DNA from 3 places in the Variovorax sp. GW821-FHT09B01 genome. Region 1 is predicted to be linked to each of the others. Evidence: riboswitches for the same ligand, from Rfam matches in the RefSeq annotation. Region 1 holds a riboswitch; each other region holds the start of a gene.
The links. Region 1 has a riboswitch for cobalamin ahead of AC07RV_RS14420 (TonB-dependent receptor). Riboswitches for the same ligand answer to the same signal wherever they lie in the genome.

Region 1 (5,640 bases):
GTGGCGGGCGGCCACGGAAAGGTCGATATCTCGCCGCCGGTGTAGCGCGCCATCGCGGCCGCGTCGACCGGGTTGCGCTCGAACCAGCGGTTCGGGTTCATCGAGAGCCAGCCGCTCACGATCCAGGTCAGCACGAAGAAGCCGCCGACCAGCCCCGTGATGTGGTGCCAGGCCATCCAGCCGGTGTAGGGCGTGACGGAACCGTTGCGAAAGCGCCGGCGCAGCCGGAGGCGCAGGATGCCGATCACGATGCCGGTCACGGCCGAGACGATGCAGGCGGCCGAGAGCCACACCACCACGTCGTGCCACAGCGGCGGATCGGCGCGCAGCGGCGTGAAGTAGATCCAGTGCGGCACCGAGCCGAGCCAGTTCCAGAAGCGCTCGGAGCGCGTGGTGTCGCGCACCACCTCGCCGGTGCGCGCCGACACGTAGAGCTCGGTGCCCGCCGCGTCGTTGAGTTCGATGCGGTGCAGCGGACGCAGCGGGTTGAGGCCCTGCGGCACGGTCCACTGGTCGCGCTCGAGCGTCTCGGCCCAGCGCGCGCCGGGCTGGCCCGAGAAGTCGCGCGCCACGGCCTCGGCCTGCGCGGCGTCGGTGCCGGCCAGCAGCCGGCCATCGCGCGCCGACACCGCATGGCTGCCGCCGCGCGCATCGACGATGCGCCACACCGGCTGCGGCTGCGCGCCGCCCTGCATCTCGAGCGCGACGCGGCGCGGCGGCTGCTGGCGCGCTGCTTCGGGCAGGGCCTCGAGCGCGGCCACGGGCGAGACCCGGGCCTGCCCGACATCGAGCGCGCGCAGCCCCGCGAGCCGCTCGGCCTCGGTAAGCGCGGGATAGCCCACGTACATCATCACCACGCCCGAGACGAACCACATGACGAACAGCAGGCAGCCGCCGATGCCGAGCCAGCGGTGGGTCCAGTAGAGCCAGTGGCGCACGAGCGGCCACGCGCGCTGCCAGGCGGTGCGATCGGCGCGGGCGCGGCGCGCGGCGTGCGTCATCTCAGAAGTTCACCAGCGCCGACAGCTCGAAGGAGCGCGGACGGCCCAGCAGCCACTGGTTGCCGCTGTTCGAGAACGACAGCGGATAGCGGCGGTCGCCGAGGTTGTAGCCGCGCAGCGCGAGCTTGAGCGACTTGTTGGCCTGCCAGCTCACCGAGGCGTCGGCCACGGTGTAGGAGCCGATCTTGCGCGAGTTGGCCGCGTCGACCTGGCGCGAGCCGACATAGCGCACACCGAACTCGGCCTCCCACTGCGGCAGGAAATGCCAGTGCAGGAACACGTTGGCCGCTTCCTCGGGCACGCCGAACGGCGTGTTGCCGGCGCGCGAGACCAGCCGGCCGCTCACGACCTCGTTGAAGTCGTCGTAGCGCGCGCGCAGCTTGGCCGCATTGGCCTCGAGCCGCAGCGTCGGGGTCAGCGCGAGGTCGAGCGTGGCCTCGATGCCCTCGGACGACTGCTTGCCGACCTGCTGCGAGACGGTGGGGTTGTTCTGGTCGCGCGACAGCAGCTTCTTCTTTTCGATGCGGTAGGCGGCCACGGTCCAGGCGCCGCGGTTGTCGGCCAGCTGGCGCTTGTAGCCGACCTCGACCTGGTTGCCGGTGCTGAGGTCGAACGGTGCCTGCGTGGTCGAGGTGCTGATCAGCGAGGTCAGCGGATCGGCCGCATGCGCCAGCTGCGCATAGAAGGACTGCGAGGCATCGGGCGCATACACCGCGCCGATGCGGCCGGTGGCGTACTCGAAGGTCTTCGTGAGGCTGTTGGCCGCGTTGGCCAGGTCGGTGCGAGCCACCTTGGCATGGTCCCAGCGCAGGCTGGTGACCAGCGACCAGCGCTCATTGAAGGCCAGCTTGTCCTCGGCGAACACGGCATAGGTGCTGGTGCGGGTCCGGTAGCGCGGCAGGTAGGGCGACGGCGACTGGTAGTAGCCGGGCAGGAAGACGAAGGGGTCGACCACCGAGCGACCGCCGTAGGGCGAGTCGCTCGAGTTCAGGAAGTCGATGCGGTTCACGTCGAAGCCCACCAGCACCTGGTTCTTCATGCCGAACAGTTCGTGCCGGAAGGTGGCGTCGGTGCGGTTGCCGACCTGCTCCTGGTCGTGGCCGATCTCGAGGTAGTCGCCGCGCGTCACGCGGCGCGTGGCGGCATTGAAGGTATAGGTCTCGCTGTTGCGCCAGTGGCGCTGGCTCGCGAGCCGGTAGAGCTGGTTGTGCACGGTGACGGCATCGCTGGGCGTCCAGAGCGCGTCGAGGCGGGTCCACTTGTCGTCGTACTTGAGCTCGGCGTCGTCGACGTTGTAGTTCTGGCGCAGGGTCCGGCTGTCGAGGCGCCCGTCGATCAGCGGCACGCCCTGGTAGCGCTGCGGCGACTGGCGGCCCTCGTCGTGCGACAGGGTGAACTGCAGCTCGGGCGAGACGTCCAGCCGCAGCGCGCCACCGACGGCCAGGCTCTCGCCCTCGCCACGCGCCATGAAGCCGTGGGTGGCGCGGTGGCTGATGTCGAAGCGGTACGAAAGCTTGTCGTTGATCGCGCCGCCGCTGCCGAAGGCGGCCTGGCGCGTGGCGTCGGAGCCGTAGCTCAGCAAAGCCTCATTGCGGACCGGTCCACGCGTGGGCTTCTTGGGCACCACGTTGATCGCGCCGCCGATCGCGCCTTCGCCGTACATGACCGAGGCCGCGCCGCGCAGCACCTCGATGCGGTCGACCGACCAGGTGTCGAACGGGAAGGTGACGGTGCCCGCGCCCGCGAACAGCCGCGTGCCGTCGAACAGCTGCATCACCGAGCCATGGCCCGAGAAGCCGCGCGCGGCCATCGAGGTGCTGCCGTTGCCCGGCGCGGGCGAACCCGTGATGCCGGTGGCGCGGGTGGCGGCCTCGATGACGGAGACGTCGCCGCGCGCGCGGATGGTCTCGCCGGTCAGCACCTCGATGCTGGCGGGCGTCTCGAGCGGCGTGAGGCCGAGGCGGCTGCCGGTCTGCGTGGGCTCGGCGAGCGACAGCGCGGCCTGGGCACCGGCCTCGACCTGCACCGGCGGCAGGCTGGGGGCGGCCTGCTGCGCGAAGCTGCTGCCGGCACCGAAGGCCAGGCCGATGGCGGCGGAAACGCCGCCGAGGCGGCGGGCGGCGGGGCGACCCCGGTGGCGGTGCGGGCGGCGGCCGGCCGCGCCCGTGCGATCGCCCGACGGCGATGCGTGATCCATGTGACTTCTCCTCCGACCCGCGTCCCCGCAGGTTCTCTGACCGAACGTGGACACGGCGGGAAGTCGATCGATGGCCGGGACCGGCGGCGGGAAAAGCAAGCGCTTCGCCGGCCGGCGGCCCGGACACGCACTCCCGCAGCGTCCGAGGCGGTGACGAAGGCCGGTATCCGGGCTCGCGGAGTGCAGCGGCGCGCAGTCGAAACTGCAGCGCCGTTGCGGAAGCCCTCGCCTTCCCACGCCTTGGGGGCGCAGTGGCTGCCGATGCCCTGGGGGCATGGCGTGAGGACTTCCAGATCCGCTGACCGTTGCGGGGGCAGCGCAGGAATGGAGGCGTCCGGACGACGCGTCGCACCTGCTTCCCGTTTAACCCCGTGGCCATGGCATGCATGGCTGGCGGGGCACCTTCGAACCGTGGTGCCGGTGCGGTCTTTGCTTTTAGAAGAAAGACTGCACCGAACGGCGGGGATTATAGGGAGCGGGTGCCGCCGGGGACGTCCGGCGTGCGGGTGTCCTGCGGCCGGCCCGGGCCTTCGGTGCCGAACAGCCGGCGCAGCACGCTGACGCCGGCCACCAGCGCATTGGAATAGCTGGAATGCGGCTCGATGGCCGCCTCGAGCGGCAGGTAGGAATGCACCGCGCCCTCGCCCGCGGCATCGTCGACCGCCTCCATCAGCACCCAGTAGAACTCGCCGGGCTCCAGCTCGTGGACGGTCAGCGCGAGGTTGCGGGGCGACGGCGACAAGGTGGCGGGGATGGTGTTCACGCGAGGCTCTGGAAGGTGGGCGTTGGCGAAAGCGGCGCAGCGCCGGGATCGTAGACACGCCCTGTCACAACGCGCGGGCACTTCATCACGTTCACCGCCGGCGAAAACCCTGTGTGCTTCCTGCGGCAGGCGGTGGCCCCGACCGTTCCCAGCTTCCGGGCTTCTCCTACAGGCGGGCGTTGGTGCGCGACCTAAGTTTTGCCCATGGATCAAACACCCGCGGCACGCCGCAAGCCCAGACGACAGGAGGCCCCATGAAGCGATTCACCCTGGATCCCTCGATGCGAGCGACCATCGGCGGCGCGTTCTATCCCACCGGTTACTCGGTGGTGATGTTCGCGAGCGCCGAGGACGCCGAGCGCATCGGCCGCCAGCTCGTCGACAACGGCGTGAGCGCGGACGACATCTTCCTGCTGCCGCCCCGGACGGTGCTGGCCGAGATCACGCCCACGGTGGCCGATGCGGACAATCCCCTGCCCTCCGCGGGCACCGAGGGCGCGACGGTGCGCGCCTACACCAAGCTGGCGCGCGAAGGCCACACGGCGCTGCTGGTGCGCACCGAGGAACAGGACGATGCCGAACGCATGATGGAGGTGGTGCGCACGGTGCCGTACTCGATCGCCCAGCGCTATCGGATGCTGGTGATCGAGGACCTCTAACTAGCGCACGTTCAGGCCGGCGCGCCCGGCACGGTGGGCGCGCCGTTCGCGCCATGGGGCGCGGGCGGTGCCACGGCGCGGCGCACCACGTCGCGCGCCATCGCCTGGGCCAGTTCGTGCTCGCCGAGGAACACGGTGGCCGAGACCTCGCGCGTGAGCAGATCGGCTTCCGCTTCGTTGTGGCTGCGGATGACGGTCTCGATGCTGGGGTTGAGGGTGCGCGCGGTCTCGATCATCTGCCGCACGTTGAGCGCGGCCGGCGTGGCCACCACCAGCACGCGGGCGCGCGCGATGTGGGCCTGGATCAGCACGGCGGGATCGGCCGCGTCGCCATAGACGGCGGCACCGCCCTCCTCGCGCAGCTTCTCGACCAGCTCGCGGTTCTGCTCGGCCACCACGTAGGGGATGTCGTGCGCCTTGAGCTCGGCCGCGATGCGGCGCCCGACCCGGCCATAGCCGACCAGCACCACCTGGCGCGAGAGGTAGCGCGCCTCGGTGGTCATCGGCAGCTCGGCCAGCGGATCGTCGCGCGCCTCGAGGCGGCGCGCGAACGAGGAATGGGCATGCAGCCATTTCTGCAGCGGCGCGATCAGGCTGAACCACAGCGGGTTGGTGGCGATGGAGATCAGCGCGCCGGCCAGGATCAGGCTCTGGCCCTCGGCGGGCATCAGCCCGAGCGAGACGCCCAGGCCCACGAGGATGAACGAGAACTCGCCGATCTGCGCCAGGCTGGCGCTGACGGTGAGCGCGGTGGCCAGCGGGTAGCGCAGCACCAGCACCAGCGCGGAGGCCGCGAGCGACTTGCCCAGCACGATGACCAGCACCACGGCCAGCACCTGCAGCGGACGCTCGATCAGCACCGAGGGATCGAACAGCATGCCGACCGAGACGAAGAACAGCACGGCGAAGGCGTCGCGCAGCGGCAGCGATTCCTGGGCGGCGCGGTGGCTGAATTGCGACTCGCGCATCACCATGCCGGCGAAGAAGGCGCCGAGCGCGAAGGAGACGCCGAACAGCGCG
Region 2 (5,640 bases), on a different contig from region 1:
CTCGAGCGCGGCGCAGTTGCGCGGCTCGCTGATCGAGGCCGTGCTGCATGCCGAGGACACCTTCAGCGCTCTGATCGGCCTGGCGCGCCCGCTGGCCGATGCCTTCGACGCGCAGGCGGCGGTGATCGCCGAGCAGTCGCGGCTGCACGTGGAAGGCGATACGCCGCGCGAGGCCGCGGCGGCGCTGATGCAGTGGCTCACCGCGTCGAAGAACGGCGACGAGATCGTGGCGCTGCACGAGCGCGAGCAACTGCCTGAGAACCTGCGTTCGCTGGGCGGCGTGTGGTGCGGCTTTCTCGCGCTGCGCTTCGACGCGATCGACAACGGCTGGCTGGTGCTCGCGCGCAAGGAACAGGTCGAGACCATCAACTGGGGCGGCAAGCCCGAGAAGCACTACGTGAGCGGCCCGCTCGGGCCGCGGCTCACGCCGCGCGGCTCCTTCGACGTCTGGAAGCAGACCGTGCGCGACACCAGCGTGCCCTGGGGCGTCAACGATCTCGACTTCGCGCGCCAGCTGCGCGACGAGCTGATCCGCGCCAGCGCGGCGCGGCTGGCCGACACCTACAAGGCCCGCACCGAGCTGCTGGCCGTGCTCGGCCACGACCTGCGCGACCCGCTGCAGTCGATCACGATGGCCGCCAAGCTGCTCGAACGCAGCCTGCCCGACGGCAGCAACGCCGGCGCGCGGCTGGGCCAGCGCATCCAGACCTCGAGCAGCCGCATGGCGCGGCTGATCGGCCAGGTGCTCGACGCCTCGCGCCTGCAAAGCGGCATGGGCCTGCAGATGGTGCCGGTCCAGATCGACCTGGCGCGGCTGCTGGAAGACGCAGTCGACGAGTCGCGCACTGCCTACCCGGGCTCGCAGCTCGAGCTGGACGCACCCAGATCGCTGCCCGTGCTGGCCGACCCCGACCGCATGGCGCAGTTGATCGGCAACCTCGTGAGCAATGCGCGCCACCACGGCCTGCCCGGCGAGGCGGTGCGCGTCCGGCTCGAGCAGGTCGACGCGCACGTGGTGTTCAGCGTGGCCAACCGCGCGCCGCCGATCGACGCCGCGCTGGTGCCCGATTTGTTCAGCGCCTTCAAGCAGCGCAGCGTGCCCAACGAGCGCAACAAGGGCGGACTGGGCCTGGGGCTGCACATCGCGCAGGCCATCGTGCGCTCGCACCGCGGCAGCATCGGCTATGCGCACGACGACGGCTACGTGGTGTTCACGGTGCGGCTGCCACACACGCCCACACCCTGAGCTTTTCGCGCCAGACGGCGCAAGACCCGCTCCTATAATCCGCCCCGCCGGCCGATGCAAACGAAAGCATCACCCAAGCCGGCGTGCGCGAAGGTGCGCCGGTCCCGTGACCGGCGTTAAACGGGAAGCAGGTGACGAGCTCCACGGGGCCCCATTCCTGCGCTGCCCCCGCAACGGTCGGCGGATTCGCGGTCCTCACGGTCGATGCCTTCGCGGGCACCGGCGGCCACTGTGCCTCGGCATGGGAAGGCGAGGATCGCGGCCGCGAAGCATCGCTCGATGCCTCGCGGCGCTCCGCAAGCCCGGATACCGGCCTTCGCCTCGTTCGGTCGCTGCGGGAGTGCAGGCAAGCCGGGCCGGTCACGCGTGGGCGCGGACCCGGTCGCTTGCAGCATCCATCGGCGCCCGGTTTGTTCTCATGGCCCGCGGGAGCGCGGGCCCGAAGGAAGCCCACGTGCGCAACATCTCCAGGCGCGGTCGCGTCAGACCCCACCAAGCCCTCATCGGATCCGGCGTCATGCTACTCGCCTCGGTCGCTTCGGCGCAGGACGCCGAGGGCGCCGGCTCGCTGCCGCCCACCACCGTCAGCGACCGCAAGACCATCTCCACCGCCACGCGCCAGGAGGCCGACACGCTGCGGCTGCCCTTCGCCACCTATTCGGTCGAACGCGCGCAGCTCGACGCAGTGGGCGCCGTCACGCTCGAGGACACGCTGCGCAGCGTGCCGGGCCTGCAGTACGGCACGCAGGGCAACTACTACTCGCGCTTCGAGACCCGCGGCCTGCGCGACACGCAGGACGTGCTGGTGCTGATGGACGGCGTGCCGCTGCGCCTGCTGCAGGGCAATGCCGACATCACGCTGATCGCGCCCGACCTGGTGGACCGGCTCGAGTTCATCAAGGGCCCGGCCTCGGCGCTCTACGGCAAGAACGCGATCGGCGGCGTGGCGCAGTTCTTCATGAAGCCCGAGCGCGCGGGCGGCAGCCTCACGGCCACCGTCGGCAGCTACGGCCGCCTCGACGGCAGCCTGCGCTACCGCTGGGACTTCGAGCGCGGCAACCTCTACATCGGCGTGGCCAACAGCGACTACAACGGCTTCCAGCGCGATGCCGGCCGCGCGCAGTCGGCCCTGCTGGTCGGCGGCGACTTCGCCGTCACGCGCAACTGGACCACCGGCTTCCAGCTCTACGACACGCGCGTGCGCGGCGACCGCGGCTCGATCGTGCCGCTGGTCAACGGCAAGCCGATCTTCGGCATCACGTCGCGCAACAACTACGGCATTCCCGACTCCTACGTCACGGGCGACTACCAGTCGTTCTCATGGAAGAACCGCTTCGAGCTCGGCGCCGGCTGGTCGATCAACCACTTGAGCAGCTTCGCGCGCTACAACCGCTTCTTCGCCGGCGGCATCACCATCGTTCCGCCGCCTGCGGCCGTGAGCAAGGGCTATTCCGAGAGCTACACCGCCGACCGCGGCGTGTATCACGAGCTCGCGGCCACGCACCTGATGGCGGGCAAGGGCTGGAGCAACGAGTTCCAGGCCGGCTTCAACCTCGAACGCGGCTGGCAGGGCCTCGACTCGCCGAGCTTCAGCAACGCGCCCACCTACCGCGGGCCGTTCTACGACATCCCCGTGAGCAACGTGCGCAACGATCCGCGCGGCGTGCGCGGCAGCATCACCTCCTCGCGCTTCGACCAGGAGGTGCGCAGCGTCTATCTGCAGGACCGCTTTGAGTACGGCCCGGTCGGCTTCACGCTGGGCGTGCGCCACGACCGCTTCGAGCAGACCCTGGCCCGCACGGGCACGCAGGTGATCTCGGCGCAGGAAGGCAGCCACACCAGCCCGCGCGCCGGCGTGGACTGGCTGTTCCTGCAGGGCGATGCCTCCTCGCACGCCGTGTTCGCGAACTGGAGCGAAGGCTTCCGGCCGCAGGCCGTGGCGCTCAACACGCGCGGGGGCGTGGTGGTGCCCGACATCCTGCGGCCCGAGATCACGCGCAGCAAGGAAGTGGGCCTGAAGGGCCGCGCGGCGGACGACCGCTGGAGCTACCAGCTCAGCCTGTTCGAGGCCGAGAAGATCGACGGCCAGCGCGCCTACCGCAACGGCCCCGACTCCTTCGTCTTCAGCAACGCGACCTCGCGCACCAAGGGCATCGAAACCCAGTTGCAGTTCCAGCTCTCGCCGCGCTGGAACGGCTACCTGCACTACACCTGGCAGGACGCGCGGCTCAAGGACTTCCAGACTTACACCGACACCGGCGCGCGCAGCACCAACTTCGGCGGCTACCGCGTGCGCATGTCGGCCCACAACATCGCGGGCGCGGGCCTGACCTATGCGCACGGCGCCTGGGCCGTGACCGGCACGGCCAGCTACGTGGGCAGCCGCTACCTCCGCGACAATGCGGTCAATCCGCAGAAGCTGCCAGGCTACCTGCTGCTCAACGTAGCCGTGGCCTATCGCGTCAATCCTTCGCTCACACTGCAGGCCGGGGTGAACAACCTGACGAACAAGTACTACATCGCCGACGACCTGTCGGCGCAGGAAGCCGGCAACGCCGGCGCACCGAGGACGGTGTTCGTCCGCGCGCGCTACACCTTCTGAGCGTGAACCGGCGCGACGCAATCCTCGGCATGGTGTGCATGACGGCCGTTCTGCCCGCGGGCGCCGAGGAGGCGCCGTCGGGCGGCTTCCCGCGCGAACTCGTCGATGCGCTGGGCCGGCGCGTGGTCGTGCCGCGCGCGCCGCAACGCATCGTCGTGGTGTTCCCGAGCAACGTCGAGCTGGCCTGGGCCCTGGGCCTGGCCGACCGCGTGGTGGCCATCGGCGGGCGCGTGCGCTGGCCCGAGGACGCGCGTGCCAAGCCCAGCATCGGCGGCGCGCTCGGCTACTCGGCCGAGGCGGTGGCCGCCTTCCGGCCCGACCTGCTCGTGGTCACGCCCTCGCACCATTCGGCGCTGTCGCTGGTCGATGCCTTCGACCGCGCGAAGCTGCCCTGCGTGGTGCTCGCGCATCCCGACCTGCCCTCGGTGTTCCGCAACATCGACCTGCTCGGACGCGCGACGGGTGCCGACGAACAGGCCCGCCGGGTGCGCGAGGACATGCAGGCGCGGCTGGCCGCGATCGAACGCCGGCTCGAGGGCGCGCCGCGCCGCAGCGTCTATTTCGAGACCGCCGCCGCCGCGCGCGGCGCCTTCCAGACCGTGGGCACGGGCCACTATGCCAACGACGCGCTCGGCTGGGCCGGCGGACGCAACGTGTTCGCCGACCTCCAGGGCGCGGCCCAGGTCAGTGCCGAAGCGATCTTCGCGCGCGACCCCGACGTGATCGTCTCGCTGCAGCAGGTGCCGCGCGATCCGGCGCTGATCGGCCAGCGCCCCGGCTGGCACACGCTGCGCGCCGTGCGCACGAAGCGCGTGGTCGTGCTCGAGCGCGGCCACAAGCTGATTCCCGGTCCGCGCCAGATCGAGGCCGTCGAGCAGTACGCACGCGCGCTGCATCCGGAGCGCTTCGCATGAGGCACGCGACCGACGGCCGACGTGCTTCGATGGCCACGGTGTGGCTCGTGTTGCTCCTGCTGCTGGCCGCGGCCGTGGTGCTCGCGCTGAGCGTGGGCGCCGCCACGGTCTGGCCCACGCAGTGGTGGGGCACCGACACCTTGCAGGCCGAACTGGTGCGCGTGTGGCGCGCGCCGCGCGTGGCCGGGGCCTTCTTCGTCGGCGCCTGCCTGTCGTTGGCGGGCCTGGTGTTCCAGGGCGTGTTCCGCAACCCGCTGGCCGAACCCTACCTGCTCGGCAGCGCCAGCGGCGCAGCCGTGGGCGCCGCGGTCTCGCTGCTGCTGCCGGCGCTGGTGCCCACCGCGCTGAGCCTGCCGGTGCTGGCTTTCGCGGGCGCCTGGGGCGCGAGCTGGCTGGTGCTGCTGGCCGGCAGGCTCGGCGGTGGCTGGCAGAGCAACCGCCTGCTGCTCGCGGGCGTCGGCCTGGCCGCGATCCTGGCCGCCCTGCGCAGCCTCATCGTGATCGTGTTCGGCGACGAGTCGACCAACCTGCGCGCCATCATCTCGTGGCAGCTCGGTGGCGTGCAGACGCCCACGAGCGCCGAGATCGCCGTGCTCGCACCCGTGCTGCTGGTGCTGGTGCTGCTGGTTCGCGCGCTGGGCCGCGGCCTCGACGCGCTCGGGCTGGGCGAGGACTCGGCCCATGCGATGGGCGTGCGCGCCGCCTCCTTCTCGGCGCGTGCCGTGCTCGTGGCCTCGCTCGCGACCGCGCTGGCCGTGAGCTGGGGCGGCCTGATCGGCTTCGTGGGCCTGATCGTGCCGCACGTAATGCGCTGGTGGATCGGCCCGCTGCATGCGCGCCTCACCATTCCCTGCGCCATCGCGGGCGGCGGTCTCATG
Region 3 (5,640 bases), on a different contig from region 1:
TCGCGATCGCCATCTTCACCGCGAGGTCGGCCGGCACGCCGCGGTGGCCCATGATGATAGTGATGAACGGCACCATCACCATGCCGCCGCCGATGCCGAGCAGGCCCGCGAGAAAACCGGTGCCGAGGCCGAGGGCGACCAGTTCGGCGATCAGGAGGGGGTCGAGCAGGCTGGTCACGTTCACGCCACGGACTTTCGGGTAAGGCAAGGGCGCCGTGCAACGATGGCAACGGGCCTCGGTTCGAGGGAAAAAGGGAGGGGGGTGGGCCGCAATGCTATCTGAAACGTAGCTGCGGCCCGGCGCGCACGGTCGCGCAGCAGCCAGGATCGGATGTATCGATGTGGATACAGCGTGGGTTCTTGGGGGCGATCCCGCCATGCCGGGGATCGCCGATGTTCGATGCGCACTCAGCGCAACGAAGAGGAATAGGTGTCTGCGAATGGGCGCCAGACTCGCATCCTGAACCGGGGTTCAGGTGGGCGAGGGCAGCAAGACTTCGGGTTCATCTGACGCGAGATGATCACACCCGTCGAGCGATATACCAAGCCCGGCTCCGTAGAGCATTGGAACAAGGACATATAAAGCCCAACGCGCACCGCAGACAGGAACGATTTTACGCCTTCGCGCTGGGGCGGCTCCCGGTTTTTTTGGTGGAATCCCTGCGGCGCGGGCAGGTTTGCATCGAAGTTCTTGCAGTGCGCGCCGATCTCTGCGAATGAGAGAAAGAAAGCGCGCTGATGCTCGGATCAGCTCAGAGCAGATGACCGTCGCCGGCCAGTGCCTGGTCGAGCTTGTGGATCAGTTGCGTGGCCTTCGGATCGACCGCGCCGTCGTCGGCGGGTGCCGCGGCCGGGGCCGTGGTCGGCTCTGCGGGCGGCGCGGCCTTCGCCGTGGCCTCCTGCGCCGCGAGATCGAAGGCCAGGTTCAACGAGGCCAGCACCGCGATGCGATCGCGCGCCTTGACCTTGCCCGCGTCGCGGATCTTGCACATGGCCGCATCCACGCGTTCGACCGCGTCGCGCAGTTGCGCTTCGCCGCCATCGGGACAGCCGAGCAGGTAGCTCTGGCCCATGATCTGAACTTCGATCTGCTTCATGCGGGGGAATCTTCGGAGGGAGGTACGGCCGGCAGCTGCTCGAGCAGCGCATCGAGCCGCGTGCGCGCCGCCGCGAGCCGCGACTTGAGCGCATCGCGCTCGCGCGTCAGCGCATCGACCTGTTCCTGCAGCAGCGCATTCGTGCGCTGCACCTCTTCGTGACGCAAGAGCAGGCGTTCCACGCGCTCGGCGATCTGGTCGATGGGGCTGGAGGCGGGCATGGTGCGCGATTGTAGTTTCCCGTGAAAGCGGCGGTCCTCCGGGGCACCCGCCGCGCCTGGCACGGCATTCTGCGGCCTGCGCGCCGCGCCATCAAACTTCGCTGAGCCGCACGTAGGTGGCGAGCAACGCGCTCTTGGCGGCCACGCCCAGCAGCACCGGATTCGCCGTGCTCTCGATCACCGGCAGCCGCTCGCCCAGGTGCTCGAGGAAGCGCTGCAGCGCCTCGCCCAGGCTGGTGTCGGCCGTGATCGGCGCGATGGCCTGCGACAGCAGGTCCGCCGCGCGCACCTCGGCCGCGGCCGTGCCGAGCGCGGAGAGCGGCACCACGCCGAGGTAGCGCTGCTGCGCATCGACCACGTAGAGGTACTTCACCGGATGCTGCAGGAACAGCCGGCTCATCGCCTCGCGATCGGCCTCGGGGCCGACCACCGTCTGCGCCGGCTGCACCAGGTCGCGGATGTGCAGCGCGCGCAGGCGCAGCTGCTCGTCCTGCTGCTCGCGCCGGCGCAGCGTGATCTCGTACATCGAGCCCGCATTGGCCGAGCGCGCGACGAAATAGGCGATCACGCCGGCCAGCATCAGCGGCAGCATCACCTGGTAGTTGAGCGTCATCTCGAAGATCATGAGGATCGCCATCAGCGGCGCCTGCGTGGCGCCCGCGAGAAAGGCGCCCATGCCCACCACCGCGTAGGCCGAGGGCGCCGACACCGCATGCGGCCACAGCGCCTGCGCGGCATGGCCGAACAGCGCGCCCACCATGCAGCCGAAGAACAGCGCGGGCGTGAACACGCCGCCGACCGCGCCCGAGCCGGCCGTGGCCAGCGTGGCAACCAGCTTGGCCGCCAGCACCATGGCGATCAGGGTCCAGGTCCAGGGCGTGTGCAGCACCGCGTTGACCACGCTGTAACCGTTGCCCCAGACCTCGGGCCAGGGCACCGACACCAGCCCCATCGCGAGCCCGCCGAGCGCGAGCCGCCACGGCAGCGCGCAGGGCAGCCGCGCGAACAGCACCCGGCTGCCCTGCAGCGCGCGCAGGAAGCCCGCGGCCGCGAAGCCCAGCAGCACGCCGAGCAGCGCGAACAGCGGGATCTCGGCGCCATGCAGCTCGGGGAACACCGGCATCTGGTAGGGCGGCTGGTAGCCGGGCAGGGCGCGCATCACGATGTTGGCGACCACCGCCGCGATCAGGATCGGGCCCACGCTCTCCATCACGATCGAGCCCAGCACGATCTCGGCGACGAAGAAGGCGCCCGCGATCGGCGCGTTGTACGCGGCCGTGAGGCCGGCCGCCGCGCCGCAGGCCACCAGCAGCCGCAGCCGCTCGACCGGGAAGCGGAACACCCGGCCCAGCAGCGAGGCGGCCAACGCGGCGAGCTGCACCATCGAGCCCTCGCGGCCGATCGAGCCGCCGGTGCCGATGCTCACGAGCGAGGAGGCGCTGCGCACCAGCGTCTGCGTGACCGGGATGCGGCCGTCGCCGAGCACGATCGCTTCCATGTAGTCGGAGGTGGCGCTGCGCACCGCGACGCGCCTGGCGAGCACGAGCAGGCCGCCGGCCACGAGGCCGCCCGCGGCGGGGAAGGCGATGCGCGCCCACCACGGCAGCGCGCGCGCCATCGCGACCAGGCTGTCGCCGGGGCCGAGCACCAGGTGCTCGAAGCCGCGCAGCGTGGCGCGGAACAGTTCGGTCGCGAGCGTGCCGAGCAGGCCGGCGACGATGGACCACAGCAGCATCGACTGCCAGCCCGAGACGCCGAACAGGCGCTGCAGGGCGGAGCGCAGGCGCAGCAGCGGCGAGGAGCGCAGGGTCATGCGGGGAGTCGGTGATGGCGTCGCATAGCCCGTCGATGTTAGTGCGCGAGGCGCGGCGAACGTCGGGCGCACGCAACTTTCGACTTAAGGCGCGCGGCGCAGCGCCTAGAATCTCGCCCGTTGGTGCCTGCGGCGTGGTTCACGCGCCGCGGTTCAACGGGAAGCAGGAGTGAAGGGACCGGCCGCGCGCCGGCACCGAAGCCGCCTGCGCTGCCCCCGCAACGGTCAAGCAGACGGCGCCGCAAGGTGCCACCCTCTCCACACGAGCCACTGGGCGCCCTGAAACAGGCGCCTGGGAAGGCGGCGAGGGCCGGTCTGCCAGCCCGGATACCGGCCAACAAGGCGGTTCGCGCATGCCCTTCGCTTCGTCGATGCATGCACGAGCCAATGGCGCCCCGGGCGCCGGCGGGGAGGCCGGCAAGGGGCATAGACGTTCGTTCGCTCATTCCATGATTTCCTGCGTTTCCTTCTCGCGCCGTTCGCGCGCTCGCGTTTCTGCGTCCTCCTTGCGCGCGCGCCTGGCCGGCCTGCCGCTGGCCCTGGTGCCGGCCTTCGGTGGCCTGCTGCTGGCCCAGCTGCCATCGGCCGCTTCGGCACAGCAACAGCCCGGCGTGCTCGGCGAGACGGTGGTCACGGCCACCCGCACCGCGCAGCCGCTGTCGGACCTGGTGGCCGATGTCTCGGTGATCGACCGCGAGACCATCGAGCGCAGCGGGGCCGCAAGCGTGGCCGATGTGCTCGCGCGCCAGGCCGGTATCCAGATCGTGAGCAACGGCAGCGTGGGCAACAACACCAGCCTGTTCATCCGTGGCGCCGAAACGCGCTTCACCGCGGTCTATCTCGACGGTGTGCGCATCGATTCGCAAACCACGGGCGGTGCGAACTGGCAGACCATTCCGCTCTCGCAGATCGACCGCATCGAGGTGCTGCGCGGCCCGGCCGCCGCGGTCTACGGCTCCGACGCCATCGGCGGCGTGATCCAGCTGTTCACCAAGCGCGGCGAAGAAGGCGTGTCGCCCTCGATCGGCATTGGCGTCGGCAGCCATGGCCTGTTCCGCACCGAGGCCGCGATCAGCGGCAAGGCCAATGCCTTCGACTATTCGTTCGGCGTGGCGCACGAGGAAAGCCGGGGCTTCAACGTGCAGCCGCTCGAGAAGCGTGCCCCGCTCAAGGACGGCTTCACGAGCCCCGACCGCGACGGCTACAACACCACCTCGGGCAATGTGCGCCTGGGCTGGCAGATCGCGCCCGGCCAACGCATCGAGGCCACTGCGCTGGCGAACGACATGCAGGCGCGCTACGACAACAGGGTCACCGCCAAGAAGCCGCCGGCCTACTACCTCGACGACTTGGGCCGCAACCGGTTGCTGACGGGAGGCCTCACCTGGTCGGCGCAATGGAACGAGGTCTACAGCACGCGGCTGCAGGTGACCGATTCGCAATCGGTCTACAGCACCATGCCTTCGTACTACCGCACCGAGACCCGGCTGCGCGGCTACCTGTTCCAGAACGAGCTGCGCTTCGGGGCGCACCTGGTGACGGCCGCACTCGAACGCCGCGAGGACCGGCTCGAAAACGCGCCCACCAGCGCTACCGACAAGGGGCTGGTGGGCAAGCGCTCGCAGGATGCCGTGGCGCTCGGCTATGGCTTCGTGCAGGGCCCGCATTCGCTGCAGCTCAACGTGCGCCACGACAAGGACAGCGATTTCGGCGGCAAGACCACCGGCAGCGCAGCCTACGGCTTCGCGATCACGCCGAAGCTGCGCGTGACCGCGTCGGCCGGCACCGCCTTCCGCGCCCCCACGCTCTACCAGCGCTTCAGCGAATACGGCAAGCCCGACCTGCAGCCCGAGTCGAGCCGCAACGTCGAGCTCGGCCTCAAGTACACCGATGGCCCGACCAACGCCGGCATCGTGGTCTACCGCAACCAGGTGCGCAACCTGATCGTGTTCGACTCGACCGCCAAGGGCTGCGCCTCGTCCTTCGGCTGCTACGGCAGCACCGCGCGGGCGCGCTACGAGGGCGTGACGCTCTCGGCCGGCCACCGCATCGGCGACGTCACGCTGCGCGCCTCGCTCGACTTCCAGGACCCGCGCGACCTGGCCACCGACAAGCTGCTCGCGCGCCGCGCCAAGCGCTATGCCACGCTGGGCGCCGACTGGCGCCTCGGTGGCTGGACGCTGGGCGCCGAGGTGCAGACCTCGAGCCAGCGCTACGACGACGCGGCCAATACCCTGAAGCTCGGCGGCTACACGCTGCTGAACCTCGTGGCCAGCACGAAGATCGTGCGCGACGTCGACCTGGTCGCGCGCATCGACAATGCGGGCGACAAGGACTACATGCTCGCGCGCGGCTACGCTACCAACGGCCGCAACGCGTACGTCGGATTGAAGTGGACGCCCCAGTAAGCCAACACCTGCCTGATCGCGCGGCGAGCTGCGCCGCCGTGCTCGTGGCCGCGCCCGCCTCCGGGCAGGGCAAGACCACCGTGGCCGCCGCGCTCGCGCGG

Region 2: another riboswitch for cobalamin. It lies ahead of AC07RV_RS33825 (TonB-dependent receptor); the one in region 1 lies ahead of AC07RV_RS14420 (TonB-dependent receptor).
Region 3: another riboswitch for cobalamin. It lies ahead of AC07RV_RS08095 (TonB-dependent receptor domain-containing protein); the one in region 1 lies ahead of AC07RV_RS14420 (TonB-dependent receptor).

The regions. Positions count from the first base shown of each region.
Region 1 is NZ_JBWKPQ010000003.1:628,132-633,771, reverse strand. Features, by position in the region: gene AC07RV_RS14425 (PepSY domain-containing protein) at 1-1,001, opposite strand, end outside; gene AC07RV_RS14420 (TonB-dependent receptor) at 1,003-3,198, opposite strand; cobalamin riboswitch at 3,340-3,618, opposite strand; gene AC07RV_RS14415 (hypothetical protein) at 3,665-3,961, opposite strand; gene AC07RV_RS14410 (hypothetical protein) at 4,216-4,620, shown strand; gene AC07RV_RS14405 (cation:proton antiporter domain-containing protein) at 4,632-5,640, opposite strand, start outside.
Region 2 is NZ_JBWKPQ010000018.1:89,822-95,461, reverse strand. Features, by position in the region: gene AC07RV_RS33830 (ATP-binding protein) at 1-1,246, shown strand, start outside; cobalamin riboswitch at 1,321-1,577, shown strand; gene AC07RV_RS33825 (TonB-dependent receptor) at 1,764-3,848, shown strand; gene AC07RV_RS33820 (ABC transporter substrate-binding protein) at 3,887-4,762, shown strand; gene AC07RV_RS33815 (FecCD family ABC transporter permease) at 4,759-5,640, shown strand, end outside.
Region 3 is NZ_JBWKPQ010000002.1:196,827-202,466, forward strand. Features, by position in the region: gene AC07RV_RS08075 (sulfite exporter TauE/SafE family protein) at 1-178, opposite strand, end outside; gene AC07RV_RS08080 (cell division protein ZapA) at 753-1,097, opposite strand; gene AC07RV_RS08085 (hypothetical protein) at 1,094-1,318, opposite strand; gene AC07RV_RS08090 (ClcB-like voltage-gated chloride channel protein) at 1,410-3,131, opposite strand; cobalamin riboswitch at 3,237-3,484, shown strand; gene AC07RV_RS08095 (TonB-dependent receptor domain-containing protein) at 3,581-5,539, shown strand; gene AC07RV_RS08100 (cobyrinic acid a,c-diamide synthase CobB) at 5,524-5,640, shown strand, end outside.